3 regions of the Streptomyces litchfieldiae genome follow, and region 3 is predicted to be linked to each of the others. Evidence: riboswitches for the same ligand, from Rfam matches in the RefSeq annotation. Region 3 holds a riboswitch; each other region holds the start of a gene.
The links. Region 3 has a riboswitch for cobalamin ahead of RM590_RS03330 (ribonucleoside-diphosphate reductase subunit alpha). Riboswitches for the same ligand answer to the same signal wherever they lie in the genome.
Positions count from the first base shown of each region.

Region 1: another riboswitch for cobalamin. It lies ahead of RM590_RS19875 (cobalamin biosynthesis protein); the one in region 3 lies ahead of RM590_RS03330 (ribonucleoside-diphosphate reductase subunit alpha).
Region 2: another riboswitch for cobalamin. It lies ahead of metE (5-methyltetrahydropteroyltriglutamate--homocysteine S-methyltransferase); the one in region 3 lies ahead of RM590_RS03330 (ribonucleoside-diphosphate reductase subunit alpha).

Region 1 covers NZ_JAVREL010000011.1:204,746-209,350, reverse strand. Annotated here, with positions in the region: gene RM590_RS19890 (class II aldolase/adducin family protein) at 1-653, opposite strand, end outside; gene RM590_RS19885 (inorganic phosphate transporter) at 722-1,945, shown strand; gene RM590_RS19880 (hypothetical protein) at 1,961-2,152, shown strand; cobalamin riboswitch at 2,239-2,369, shown strand; gene RM590_RS19875 (cobalamin biosynthesis protein) at 2,498-3,460, shown strand; gene RM590_RS19870 (cobyric acid synthase) at 3,477-4,605, shown strand, end outside.
Region 2 covers NZ_JAVREL010000001.1:66,050-70,654, forward strand. Annotated here, with positions in the region: gene RM590_RS00290 (ABATE domain-containing protein) at 1-630, shown strand, start outside; gene gabT (4-aminobutyrate--2-oxoglutarate transaminase) at 771-2,129, shown strand; cobalamin riboswitch at 2,570-2,787, shown strand; gene metE (5-methyltetrahydropteroyltriglutamate--homocysteine S-methyltransferase) at 2,940-4,605, shown strand, end outside.
Region 3 covers NZ_JAVREL010000001.1:705,757-710,361, reverse strand. Annotated here, with positions in the region: gene RM590_RS03330 (ribonucleoside-diphosphate reductase subunit alpha) at 1-2,085, opposite strand, end outside; cobalamin riboswitch at 2,147-2,278, opposite strand; gene RM590_RS03325 (GNAT family N-acetyltransferase) at 2,302-2,862, opposite strand; gene RM590_RS03320 (DUF2079 domain-containing protein) at 2,912-4,405, opposite strand.

The sequences.
Region 1 (4,605 bases), on a different contig from region 3:
CCGTAGTGGCGCAACTTCTCCCCGACGCGGGTCAGCTCCGCCTCGGATATCAGGGTGGGGGTCCGGCCGGGGTTCGCGGTGGCGGTGAGCCAGAGGCGGCACATCCACTCCAACTGGGCCGTGTTGTCGTACGCCTGCCGCAGGCTGTGGCCGTGGACGACCGTGCCGTGGTTGCGCAGCAGACAGCCGGTGCGGTCGCGCAGGGCGGTGAGCATGTGGGCGGCCAGCTCGTCGCTGCCGTAGATGGCGTAGGGCGCGACGCGGACCGGGCCGCCCAGGGCGGCGGTCATGTAGTGGATCGGCGGCAGCTCGTCCACCAGCGTGGAGACGGCCGTCGCGTGCACCGCGTGGGTGTGGACCACGGCGGTGGCGTCCGTCGTGCGGTAGACCGCCAGATGCATCGGCAGCTCGCTGGTCGGCGGCAGCGTGCCGGCGCGGGGGCGGCCCGCCAGGTCCACGGCCAGCAGGTCGCGGGGGCGCAGCAGGTCGTACGGGACGCCGCTCGGGGTGACCAGAACGGTGTCGCCGAGGCGCACGGACAGGTTGCCCGAGGTGCCCACGACGAGGCCGTCGGCGACCGTCCGCCGGGCGTGTTCGATCAGTTCTTTCCAGGCCCGCCGCCATTCGGCGGGAACACGCCGCCACAAGTTCATCTCTCGTTCACCTATTCACCCTACGTTAACGGCGCTTGCCCCCGACCCGCCGAATGATTGTCCGATACATGGAACACATAACGTTGCTGATCGCGATCGTGATCATCACGGCCCTGGCGTTCGACTTCACCAACGGCTTCCACGACACGGCCAACGCCATGGCCACCACCATCTCGACCGGGGCCATGAAACCGCGCGCGGCGGTGGCGATGTCGGCGGTGCTGAACCTCGTCGGCGCGTTCCTCTCGGTCGAGGTCGCGCGCACCATCTCCGGCGGCATCATCGACGAGGAGGCGGGCATCGCGCCCGAAGTCATCTTCGCCGGTCTCGTCGGGGCCATCCTCTGGAACCTGCTGACCTGGCTCGCGGGCCTCCCCTCCAGTTCCTCGCACGCCCTCTTCGGCGGCCTGATCGGCGCGACCGTGGCCTCGGTGGGCACCGGCGCGGTCAACGGCGACGCCGTCGTGGCCAAGGTCGTCATCCCCGCCATCGCCGCGCCGCTGGTCGCGGGGACCGCCGCGCTGCTGGCCACCCGGCTCACCTACCGGCTCACGCGCGGTGCCGACGAGCGCTACAGCGCCCGGGGGTACCGGACCGGGCAGATCGCCTCGGCCGCGCTGGTCTCCCTTGCGCACGGCACCAACGACGCCCAGAAGACGATGGGCGTGATGACGCTGGCCCTGATCGCGGGCGGTTCGCTGGCGCCCGGCGCCGACCCGCCGCTGTGGGTCATCACCTCGGCCGGGGCCGCCATCGCACTGGGCACCTACCTGGGCGGCTGGCGCATCATCCGCACCATGGGCCGGGGCCTGACCGACATCGAGCCGCCGCAGGGGTTCGCCGCCCAGACGAGCGCCGCGACCACGATCCTCGCCTCGTCCCACATGGGCTTCGCGCTGTCCACCACCCAGGTCTGCTCCGGCTCCGTGATGGGCAGCGGCCTGGGCCGCAAGGGCGGCGTGGTGCGCTGGTCCACCGCGACGCGCATGGTCGCGGCCTGGGGCATGACGCTGCCGGCCGCCGGGACCATCGGCGCCCTGGGCGCGCTGCTCGCCGAGCGGGGCGACTGGGGCGTGGCCCTTGTCGCCGCGCTGCTGGTCGTCGCCAGCGTCGGCATCTGGCTGCTGGCCCGCCGCAAGCCGGTCGACCACTCCAATGTGAACGACACCGAGGTGAACGACAGTGACCGCGAAGGTGACATCGACGCACCCGCCGGGCCCGCCCCGGTGACCGTTCCGGCTCCCGCCGCGGCGCCGTCGCCCTCCCCGTCCGCCTCCTCCGCCCTCTCCTGAAGTCCGGGGTCATCCGTGCACATCGAATGGGCCGTCCTCGGCCAGGTCGTTCTCGTCTCCGTGCTGCTGACCGTGGCGCTGGTCGGCCTCTTCTCCGTCGGCATCCGGACCGGCTCCGCCACCTCGCGGACGCGGCCGGCCGGATACCTGTCGTTCGCGCTGTGCGCGGCGGCGGTCGGCTACGGCATCTTCATCGTCGCCACCTGAGCCGGGGGAACGTCCTCCCGGGAAGGCGAGGTTGACGGCGTTCCGCGGCACATGGTGGACTCTTCGGTGCCAAACGGCGGCAGGAGAGGAAGCCGGTGCGAATCCGGCGCGGTCCCGCCACTGTCACCGGGGAGCCCTCCCCCACCGTGCGTCACGGCCCCACCGAATCCCGGAGCTGGAAGGCCGGGGGAAGCGTCGATCCGGGAGCCAGGAGACTCTCACCGCCGGTCACGTCGAACCAGGGCGCGGACCCTGAGTGAGGACACCCCGTTATGACTGGCGCTTCCCCGCCCACCCCTGCCCTGCCCGCACCCCCGCGAGGTGTGACGACGGGCGGCTGAGGTCATGCGCGTACCCCACGCGACGGCGTACGGCATGGCCCTGGGCTACCTCGGCGACCTGCTCACCGGCGACCCCCGCCGGGGCCACCCCGTGGCCGGCTTCGGCCGCGCCGCCTCCGCCCTCGAACGGCGCCTGTGGCGCGACCACCGCGCCGCCGGCGCCCTGTACACCGCGCTGTGCGCGGGCGGCACGGCGGCCCTCGCCGCGCTGCTCGCCCGCCGCGCCGGCCGGGCCGGCGCCCCCGCGCTGACCGCCGCGACCGCCTGGGCGGTGCTCGGCGGCACCGGCCTGGCGCGCGAGGCGCGGGCCGTCGGCGCCGCCCTGGCGGCCGGCGACACGGACCGGGCCCGGGAGCTGCTGCCCCGGCTGTGCGGGCGCGACCCGGCCGCGCTGGACGAACGGGCGCTGGCCCGCGCCGTCGTGGAGTCGGTCGCCGAGAACACCTCCGACGCGGTCGTCGGCGCCCTGGTGTGGGGCGCCGCGGCCGGGGTGCCGGGGCTGGCCGCGTTCCGGGCGGTCAACACGCTGGACGCGATGGTCGGCCACCGCTCGCCGCGGCACCGGAACTTCGGCTGGGCCTCGGCCCGGCTGGACGATCTGGCGGGCTGGCCCGGGGCCCGGCTCACCGCCGCGCTGGCCGCCGCCGCGGGCCCCGATCCGCGCGGCGCGCTGCGCGCCTGGCGCGCCGACGGGCACCGCCACCCCAGCCCCAACGCCGGCCCGGTGGAGGCCGCGTTCGCCGGGGCGCTCGGGGTGCGGCTGGGCGGGACGCTGTCCTACGGCGGGCGGGTGGAGCACCGCCCGGTGCTCAACGCCGGGGGAAGGCCCGTCGAGGTGGCCGACATCGAACGGGCCGTGGCGCTGTCCCGCCGCGTGGGGGCGCTCGCGCTCGTCGTGTGCTGCGCGGCGCGCGCCGCCGGGGAGCGCCTGACCGGGGAACGCGTGACCGGGGAGGGACGGCGGTGACCGGGGAGGGACGGCGGTGACCGGCGGGGCGCTGCTGGTGGCGGGCACCACCTCCGACGCGGGCAAGAGCGTGGTCACGGCCGGGATCTGCCGCTGGCTGGCCCGCAAGGGCGTGCGGGTCGCGCCGTTCAAGGCGCAGAACATGTCGCTGAACTCGTTCGTCACCCGCGAGGGCGCCGAGATCGGCCGGGCCCAGGCGATGCAGGCCGCCGCCGCCCGCACCGAGCCGACCGCCCTGATGAACCCGGTGCTGCTCAAGCCCGGCGGCGACCGCGGCTCGCAGGTGGTGCTGCTGGGCCGGGCCGTGGGCGAGGTGAGCGCCCGGGGCTACCACGAGGAGCGGCAACGGCGGCTGCTGGGCACCGTGACCGACTGCCTCGCCGAACTGCGCGCCCGCTACGACGCGGTGATCTGCGAGGGGGCGGGCAGCCCGGCCGAGATCAACCTCCGGCACGGCGACATCGTCAACATGGGGCTGGCCCGCGCCGCCGGCCTGCCCGTGGTGATCGTCGGCGACATCGACCGCGGCGGCGCGTTCGCCTCTTTCTTCGGCACCACGGCGCTGCTGTCGGCGGCCGACCAGCGGCTGGTCGCCGGGTATCTGGTGAACAAGTTCCGCGGCGACCCGGCGCTGCTGACCCCGGGCCTGGACATGCTGCGCGGCCTCACCGGCCGCCCGGTGCTCGGCGTCCTCCCGCACCGGCACGGCCTCGGCATCGACGAGGAGGACGGGCTGCGGCTGTCGCTGCGCGGCACCCTCCGGGAGACGGAGACCGCCCCGCCGCACGGCCGCGACGTGCTGCGGGTCGCCGTGGTGGCGCTGCCGCTGATGTCGAACTTCACGGACGTGGACGCGCTGGCCGCCGAGCCGGGCGTCGCCGTGCGCTTCACCGACCGGCCCGAGGAGGCGGCCGACGCCGATCTGACGGTGCTGCCGGGCACCCGCGGCACGGTGCGGGCGCTGGCCTGGCTGCGCGAACGCGGCCTGGCCGACGCACTGTTGGGGCGGGCCGCCGAGGGACGGCCGGTGCTGGGGATCTGCGGCGGGTTCCAGATCCTGGGCGAAGTGATCGAGGACCACGTGGAGTCCCGGGCCGGCACCGTCGCCGGGCTCGGCCTGCTGCCGGTGCGGGTGCGGTTCGCCG
Region 2 (4,605 bases), 640 kb from region 3:
TCGCCACCTCCGACCGATCCCGAAGAGCCCGGCTCCCGCCTGGCCCTGGCGCTCGCCGTCACCATCCGGCACGACGGACACGGCGGCGTGGCCGACGATCTGCGCACCCCCGACGGGCTCACCGCCTGGGTCACCGAGCACGCCGGCGCGCTGCGACACGCCCTGGACGCCCGGGAGTTCATCGCGGACGGGGCCGCCCTTTCGGCCGTGCGCGCGCTGCGGGAGGCGGTGCGCGCCCTGTTCGCCCGCGCGGTGCGGCCGGGGCCGCCGAGCCGGGCGGACGCCCACCGGCTGCTGCCGGAGCCGGAGGCCGTGGCCCGGCTCAACGCGGCCGCCGCCCTCGTTCCCGCCGCGCCGGCCCTGCACTGGCCGCCCGGTGCCGCGGCCCCCACGGCCGGTGCCGCCTGGCCGCCCGGCCCTCCGGCGGCCGACCGGCTCACCGCCGCGCTGGCCCACGACGCGATCGCGTTCCTGGCCGGACCCGACCGCGCGCGGCTGCGCGCCTGCCAGGGCCCGCGCTGCGTGCGGTACTTCATGAAGGACCACCCGCGCCAGGAGTGGTGCAAGCCCTCCTGCGGCAACCGCGCCCGGGTCGCCCGCCACCACCGCCGCCACCGCGCGGAGTCCTGACCGCCCAGCCCGGACACGCTCCAGGACGGACAACGGCGGTCGGCGACCACTCCGTCGCGGCGCATGCCGGGAGGCCCCGCGCACGCCTAGCCTGGCCAGGAGTGAGCGGAAGCAGCCCCTTCGCGACGAGGAGTGCACGCATGAGCGCCATGACCGAACAGTCCGGCGGCCCCACCCTCCCCCAGCGCCGCCGGCTCGTCACCGATATCCCGGGCCCGCGCTCGCGGGAGCTGATGGCCCGCAAGCGGGCCGCCGTCGCCGACGGGGTCGGCACCGTGATGCCCGTCTTCGCGGCGCGGGCCGGCGGCGGGGTCGTCGAGGACGTGGACGGCAACAGCCTGATCGACTTCGGGTCCGGCATCGCCGTCACCGGCGTGGGCAACAGCGCGGAGGCGGTGGTGCGCCGGGCGTCCGCGCAACTGGCGCGGTTCACCCACACCTGCGCGATGGTCACGCCGTACGAGAGCTATGTGGCCGTCTGCGAGGAGCTGGCGCGGCTGACCCCCGGCGACCACGCCAAGAAGTCGATCCTGCTCAACTCCGGCGCCGAGGCGGTGGAGAACGCCGTCAAGATCGCCCGCTACCACACCGGCCGCCAGGCGATCGTCGTCTTCGACCACGGCTACCACGGCCGCACCAACCTCACGATGGCGCTGACCTCCAAGAGCATGCCGTACAAGCACGGCTTCGGACCGTTCGCACCCGAGATCTACCGGATGCCGATGGCCTACCCCTACCGCTGGCCCACCGGCCCGGAGAACTGCGCCGAGGAGGCCGCGGCACAGGTCATCGACCAGATCGGCAAGCAGGTCGGCGCGGCCAACACGGCCGCCATCGTGATCGAACCGGTCCTCGGCGAGGGCGGGTTCATCGTGCCCGCGCGCGGCTTCCTGCCCACGCTGGCCGCGTTCGCAAAGGAGAACGGCATCGTGCTGGTCGCCGACGAGATCCAGTCCGGGTTCTGCCGCACCGGCCAGTGGTTCGCCTGCGAGGACGAGGGCATCGTGCCCGACCTGATCACCACCGCCAAGGGCATCGCGGGCGGCCTCCCGCTGGCCGCCGTCACCGGGCGCACCGAGATCATGGACGCCGCGCACGTGGGCGGGCTCGGCGGTACCTACGGCGGCAACCCCGTGGCGTGCGAGGCTGCGCTCGGCGCGATCGAGACCATGCGCGAGCTCGATCTGCCGGCGAAGGCCCGCCGCATCGAGGAGATCATCAAGCCCCGGCTGCTGACCATGGCCGAGAAGCACCCGGTGATCGGCGACGTGCGCGGGCGCGGCGCGATGCTCGCGCTGGAGCTGGTCAAGCCGGGCACCAAGGATCCCGATCCGGCCGCGACGGCCACCCTGGCCGGGGCCTGCCACCGCGCGGGCCTGATCGTTCTCACCACCGGCACCTATGGCAACGTGCTGCGGTTCCTGCCCCCGCTGGTGATCGGCGAGGACCTCCTGAACGAGGGGCTGGACATCCTTCAGGACGCGCTGTCGCGGCTGTGAGCGACGTGTGGGGCAGCACCGGAGATCGCGGTGGTGCCCCATGGGTGCGCGGTACCGGCCGGCTGTGAGTTCGGCTGGCCGCAGCGGCGAGCCGGGCGCCCAGGAAGATCGCCGTTCGGTGCCGTCGTGGCCGTGGGGAGGCCGGGCGGGGGCACCCGGCCTCCGGGAGGCGGATCCCGTCCCCGGCACGGCGTTGTCCGCCGCCCCGGCCGGAGCCGGCGGCCGCGGATGTGCCGGGCCTGAAGGACGCGTTGCGCCGGTGACCGGCCGGTCTTCCGCCCGATCCGGACGCGGGGCGCGTGCCACCGGGCCATGCGACCTGTCACGGTGATGGCCTGACCTCGGCCCTGGGCAGCCGTGCGTGCCAACGGCGATCCGGAAGGGGGGGTTCCGTCGCCGTCCGGCAGGTGAACGCCCTGCCGCGCCGGGCCGGAAAGCCCTAGGATCGTGAGCGCAGCCGGTTCGCCCTGCCCGCCAGGCAGGCGCGTCGTAAGAGGGAACCCGGTGAGAATCCGGGACTGCCCCGCAGCGGTGAACGGGAACGACCGCCGTCATCACGCACTGGGCCCGCAGGGGCCCGGGAAGCGACGGCCAGTAGGTGTCCACTCCGGTGGACGTGCCCGTAAGTCCGAAGACCTGCCGCTGCCCGCTCGCCACCGGCGTGCGGAGTTCCGGACGACCTCGTGGGCGGGTCGGAGGAAGCACGGGCGGCGCATGCGCGGCAGCGCGCGCTCCCGGCGTTCCCCTCCCTTCGCGCGCCCGGGAGCGTTCTTCCGGACGAGGACGCGCACTCGCGAAGGAGAGAGTCCCATGTCCACCACCAGCCCTGTCCGTGCCACCGTGTACGGCTACCCCCGCCAGGGCGGGGGCCGGGAGCTGAAGAAGGCCATCGAGGGCTACTGGGCCGGCCGCGTCACCGCCGACGCCCTCCGGACCGCGGCCGCCGAGCTGCGCCGGGCCAACTGGCGGCAGCTCGCCGCCGACGGCATCCACGAGGTCCCCACCGGCGACTTCTCGCTCTACGACCACGTGCTCGACGCCAGCGTGCTGCTCGGCGTGGTCCCCGACCGGCACCGAGCGGCCGTGGCGGCGGACGCCCTGGACGGCTACTTCGCCATGGCGCGCGGCACGCAGGACGCGCCGCCGCTGGAGATGACCAAGTGGTTCGACACCAACTACCACTACCTCGTCCCCGAACTGGGCCCCGCCACCGTCTTCCGGGTCGACCCGGCCAAGCAACTCGCCGAGTTCGCCGAGGCGCGGGCGCTCGGCCTGACCGCCCGCCCGGTGCTGGTCGGCCCGGTCACCTACCTGCTGCTGGCCAAGCCCGCCCCCGGGGTGGCCCCCGACTTCGAGCCACTGGCCCTGCTGGACCGGCTGCTGCCCGCCTACGCCGAGATCCTGGCCGCGCTGCGCGCCGCCGGAGCCGCGTGGGTCCAGCTCGACGAGCCCGCGCTGGTACAGGACCGCACGCCGGCCGAACTCGCCGCCGCCCAGCGCGCCTACCGGGCGCTCGGCGGCCTCGCGGACCGGCCGAAGCTGCTGGTCGCCTCCTACTTCGACCGGCTGGGCGCGGCACTGCCGGTTCTGGCCCAGTCCCCCGTCGAGGGACTCGCGCTGGACTTCACCGGCCCGGCCGCCGCCAACCTCGGCGACCTCGCCGCCGCGGGCGGTCTGCCCGGCAAGCGGCTCGTCGCCGGCGTCGTGGACGGCCGCAACGTATGGATCAACGACCTGGAGAAGTCGCTGACCACCCTGGGCACCCTGCTCGGCCTGGCCGGCCGCGTGGACGTGGCCGCCTCCTGCTCCCTGCTGCACGTGCCGCTGGACACCGCCGCCGAGCGCGGCATCGACCCGGCGATCCGGCGCTGGCTCGCCTTCGCCCGCCAGAAGACCGCCGAACTCGCCACCCTCGCCAAGGGACTGACCCACGGCACCGAAGCCATCGCCGGCGAACTCGCCGCCAACCGCGCCGACCTCGCCTCCCGCGCCGGATCGCCCATCACCCGCGACCCCGCGGTGCGCGCCCGCGCCGCCGCCACGACCGAAGCGGACGCCCGCCGCGCGCACGCCTACCCCGAACGCGCCGCGGCCCAGCGTGCCCACCTCGGCCTGCCGCCGCTGCCGACGACCACCATCGGCTCCTTCCCCCAGACCGCGGCCCTGCGCTCCGCCCGCGCCGGGTTGCGCGCCGGACACATCGACACCGCCGCCTACGAGGAGCGCATCGAGGCCGAGATCCGCGAGGTCATCGCCTTCCAGGAGGAGGCCGGTCTCGACGTCCTGGTCCACGGCGAGCCGGAACGCAACGACATGGTCCAGTACTTCGCCGAACAGCTCACCGGGTACCTGGCCACCCGGCACGGCTGGGTCCAGTCCTACGGCACCCGCTACGTCCGCCCGCCCATCCTGGCCGGCGACATCTCCCGACCGGGTCCGATGACGGTGCGCTGGACCTCCTTCGCGCAGTCCCTCA
Region 3 (4,605 bases):
CAGCGCCTCCACCGAGCCGTTCGCCTCGCGCAGCGCCTCGCGCGTGGTGTCGTCCCAGCGCCCCAGCCGCTTCAGGTCGGCCACCAGGTAGGTGTTGACCTGGAGGAACTCCCCGCTCAGCGTCTCGCGCTTGAACAGGTTGGACACCTGCGGCTCGATGCACTCGTACACCCCGGCGATCGAGGCGATGGTGGCGGTGGGGGCGATGGCGAGCAGCAGCGAGTTCCGCATGCCGGTGCGGGCGATCCGGCCGCGCAGCGCGAGCCAGCGGGCGGCCCAGGCCGGTTCGGCGTCCGGGTAGTGGTCGGGGTGCAGCACGCCGTCGGCGGTGCGGGTGTCGGCCCAGGCGGGGTGCGCGCCCCGCTCCTCGGCGAGGTCGGCGGAGGTCTCGTAGGCGGCGAGCATGACGCGTTCCGCGATGCGGGTGGACAGCTCGCGCGCCTCGGGCGAGTCGAACGGCAGCCGCAGCCGGAAGAAGACGTCCTGGAGCCCCATCACGCCCAGGCCGACGGGCCGCCAGCGGGAGTTGGCGGCGGCGGCCTGCTCGGTCGGGTAGAAGTTGATGTCCACGACGCGGTCCAGGAACCGCACGGCGGTGCGGACCGTGGCGTCCAGGCGCTCCCAGTCCATCGAGCCGTCACCGCCGAGGTGGGCCGCGAGGTTGACCGAGCCGAGGTTGCACACGGCGGTCTCGCCGTCGCTGGTGACCTCCAGGATCTCGGTGCACAGGTTGGAGGAGTGGATGATCGCGCCGGGCCGGGCGGTCTGGTTGGCGGTGCGGTTGGCGGTGTCCTTGAACGTCATCCAGCCGTTGCCCGTCTGCGCCAGCGTGCGCATCATGCGGGCGTACAACTGCCGGGCGGGCACCGTCCGCCGGGCGAGGCCGGCGGCCTCCGCGCGGCGGTAGGCCGCGTCGAAGTCGTCGCCCCACAGGTCCACCAGCTCGGGCACGTCGGCGGGGGAGAACAGCGACCAGTCGGCGTCCGCCTCGACCCGCCGCATGAACTCGTCGGGGATCCAGTGCGCGAGGTTCAGGTTGTGGGTGCGGCGGGCCTCCTCGCCGGTGTTGTCCCGCAGTTCGAGGAACTCCTCGATGTCCGCGTGCCAGGTCTCCAGATAGACGCAGGCGGCGCCCTTGCGCCGGCCGCCCTGGTTCACCGCGGCCACCGAGGAGTCCAGGGTGCGCAGGAACGGCACGATGCCGTTGGACTTGCCGTTGGTGCCGCGGATCAGCGAACCGCGGGCGCGGATCCGCGAGTAGGACAGGCCGATGCCGCCGGCGTGCTTGGAGAGCCGGGCGATCTGGTGGTACCGCTCGTAGATGGAGTCCAGCTCGTCCCGGGGGGAGTCCAGCAGATAGCAGGCGGACATCTGCGGGTGCCGGGTGCCGGAGTTGAACAGGGTGGGGGAGGACGGCAGATAGGCCAGCGAGCTGGTCAGCCGGTACAGCTCGGCGACCTCGGCCAGGGCCCGCGGGGAGTCGCCGTCCGCCAGGCCGCAGGCGACGCGCAGGAGGAAGTGCTGGGGGGTCTCGATGACCTTGCGGGTGGTGGGGTGGCGCAGCACGTACCGGGACTCGACGGTGCGCAGCCCGAAGTACTCGAAACGGTCGTCGGCGCCGTCGGCGACCGCCCGTTCCACCAGGGCGTCCAACTCCGCCGCGTGGCGCCGGACGAACGCCGCGGTGGTGTCCGAGATCAGGCCCTCGCGGTGGCCGATGGCGACCGAGGCGGAGAACGACACGGCGCCCTGCGCGGCGGCCTCGTCCCGGATCGCCAGCGTCAACAGCCGGGCCGCGAGCCGGGAGTAGGCGGGGTCCTCGGCGATGAGCCCGGCCGCCGCCTCGATGGCCAGCGCGCGGGTCTCGGCCTCGTCGGACGCGGGGTGGCGTCCGCGCAGCACGGCGGTGGCGACCCGGTCGGGGTCGGCGGCGGGCAGATCGGCGGTGAGGCCGGACAGCGTGCGCGGCAGCGCGGCTGTGACCGGCTCCGCGGGTGCGACGGGTGCGGTGGTCACTCGGTGGCTCTCCCTCGAATGCGCGACGGCCCCGGAAGGGGGCGGGAGGCGACGGGCGCACCGGGGCATGCGTGTGGCAAGGCAAAGGCATACCGCGTGGCGTCCGCCGGCCCACTCCACGAGGCCCGGACTTGTTCGATGCCGCCCGCAGGGGGTCGGACTGACGATGGGCAGCATAAATCAGCCCATCGCACACCGTTGCGGGACAGTTCCGGATTCGCACCGGATTCCCCGCGGCGACAGCGAGCATGAGCATACATCTAGTGCCGCGCTGAGGGAGAGCCCCTATATGTTGTGCTCCTGCTCTCCGTTGAGGGAGAGGTCGAGTGCGAACACGTGAAGTGCCATGCCCGGGATCGGCTCCCAGTCGCGCTCAGGCGCCCGAACGAACCCCAGCCGCTCGTACAGCCGGTGCGCCGTGTGCATTTGCGACTGACTGGAAAGAACGACACGCCGCTTGCCGAGCCGGCGTGCCCGCCGCAGGCACTCGAGCACCAGCGCCTCGCCGGCGCCCCGGCCCCGGGCCGACGGCCGTACGGCGAGCATCCGGAACTCCGCCTCGTCGTCCGCCGCGATGTCGGCGAACTCCCCGCCCGCGCCCACGAACGTGACACAGCCCAGCACCTCGTTAGCGCTTGGGGGCACCTCCCAGACGGAGTCTGGGGGAGGGTCGACGGCGACCAGCACCTCGGCGTGCTCCGCGCGCCGCCGGGCGTCCCGCAGGTGCTCCAGGTACGGGTCGTCCTCGCCGAAGTCGAGCAGCCCGTCGCCCAGATAGACGGAGGCGGTCAGCTCGCCGGCCTCGTCCAGCTCGGCCGGCCGCGCGTCCCTGATGATGATGTCCATGGCCCCAGTGTGAGTGCCGGGTCTGACAACGCCCACCCGGTTGTCGGGGTCAGAGCCGCAGCACCCAGTAACCCGCTTCCGCCGCAACCACCTCGGGGTTGGGCACCTCCGGATAGAGCTGCCGGGCGTACTCCAGCAGCGACTCCTCCGTCTGCTGCGGGTCGTAGTAGGCGATGTACTCGGGAACGACGTCGCCGGTGTCGCCGATCCAGAACACCCGGCAGCGCTGCGTGAGATGGGCGATGGGCCGCACGTTGGCCGCGACGGTCGCGTCGTCCGGCACGGCGGCCAGGACACGTTCCCCGGCCTGGGCGACCGGGCTCTGCCGGTAGGTCGCGGCCTCGGTGAGGGTGCCGGCGGGCAGCGCGGTGCTCAGCCCGAGCGCCCCGGCCAGCACGGCGGTCGGCAGTTGGCGGGCGTACGCGCGCAGCCGGGGCCGGACGGAGGAGCGGCTGCGGGCGACGGCGTCGGTGAGCGCGAGCGCCGCGATGGGCATCAGGACGGCGCTGTAGTGCCAGTCGGTGCTCCAGTAGTGCGGCTCGGCGGAGACGAACCGCCAGGCCAGGGTGGGCAGGGCGACGATCAGCAGCGGCGAGCGAAGCGCCAGCAGCCCGGTGGTGGGCACCAGGATCCACAGCAGCGTGCGGAACTTCTCCTCCGCGCCGGTCAGCAGCAGGCTCACCGGCCCGCCGCCGTCGCCCTCGCCGATCTTGGTCCAGTAGTCGTACTCGCCCCCGGTGTTGAAGGCGGGTATCACCACGGCGATCGTCAGGGCGCAGACCGCCACGCACAGCGCGGCGGTGCCGAGCGCGGCCGAGGCGACGCGGGGGCGGCTGTGCCAGGTCCGGACGGCGACCACGGCGGCGATCGCGGCGGCGGTGACGCCCAGGTCCTCCTTGACCAGCAGCAGCGGCAGCGCGAGGCCGAGGGCGGCGAGCCAGCGTTCCCGCAGCACGGCCTCCAGCGCGAACGCGATCAGCGGCACCGCGAAGCAGATCTCGTGGAAGTCGAAGTCGACGGCGCGCTGCACGCCCCAGGACAGCCCGTAGGCGGCGCCGATGGCCGCCCCGGGGCCGCGGCCGAGGAGCAGCGCGGCGGCGCGGGTGACGGGAACGACGGCCAGCGCGAACAGCGCGGCCTGGACGACGAGCAGGGTCACCGGGGTCGGGAAGAGCCGGTAGAACGGCGCGATCAGCGCGGTGACCGGGCTGAAGTGATCGCCCAGGATGGGGAAGTCGGGCCCCTTGAGGTCCGAGACCGGCGCTTCGAGGCGGGCGTAGGAGGCCACGACCTGCTCGAAGATGCCGAGGTCCCAGGAGCGGTTCTCGTGCCGTACATAGCGGCTCACCGATATCGCCGTGTAGACGGCGAAGAAGGCGACGGCCAGCAGATACGGGTCGAGGCGGGACCCGCGCGGGAACCGCGGCAGGCGTATTCGCCCGCCGGGCGTGGCGCCGGGCGCCGGGCCGTCCGCGCCGGGGGGCGTGGGCGCGGCAGGCGGGCGCCGAGTCTCCGCGGTCGCGCCCTGGCCCTGTTCAGTCACCGTTCTCCTCCCCGCCGGCCCCGTCGCTTCCCTGCGGGGCCGAGTCCCCCGGAAACGGTACGCAAGCGGCGGGGGCCGCCGGGCGCCGGGGGAGTCCTGTGGCTGGTTTCCGTGTGGTCACACCCGGAACACGCCGGAGGACCCCCGTCCGGTTGGCGCGAGACGACGGGGACACACGGCCGGGCCGTCCCCCACAGAGC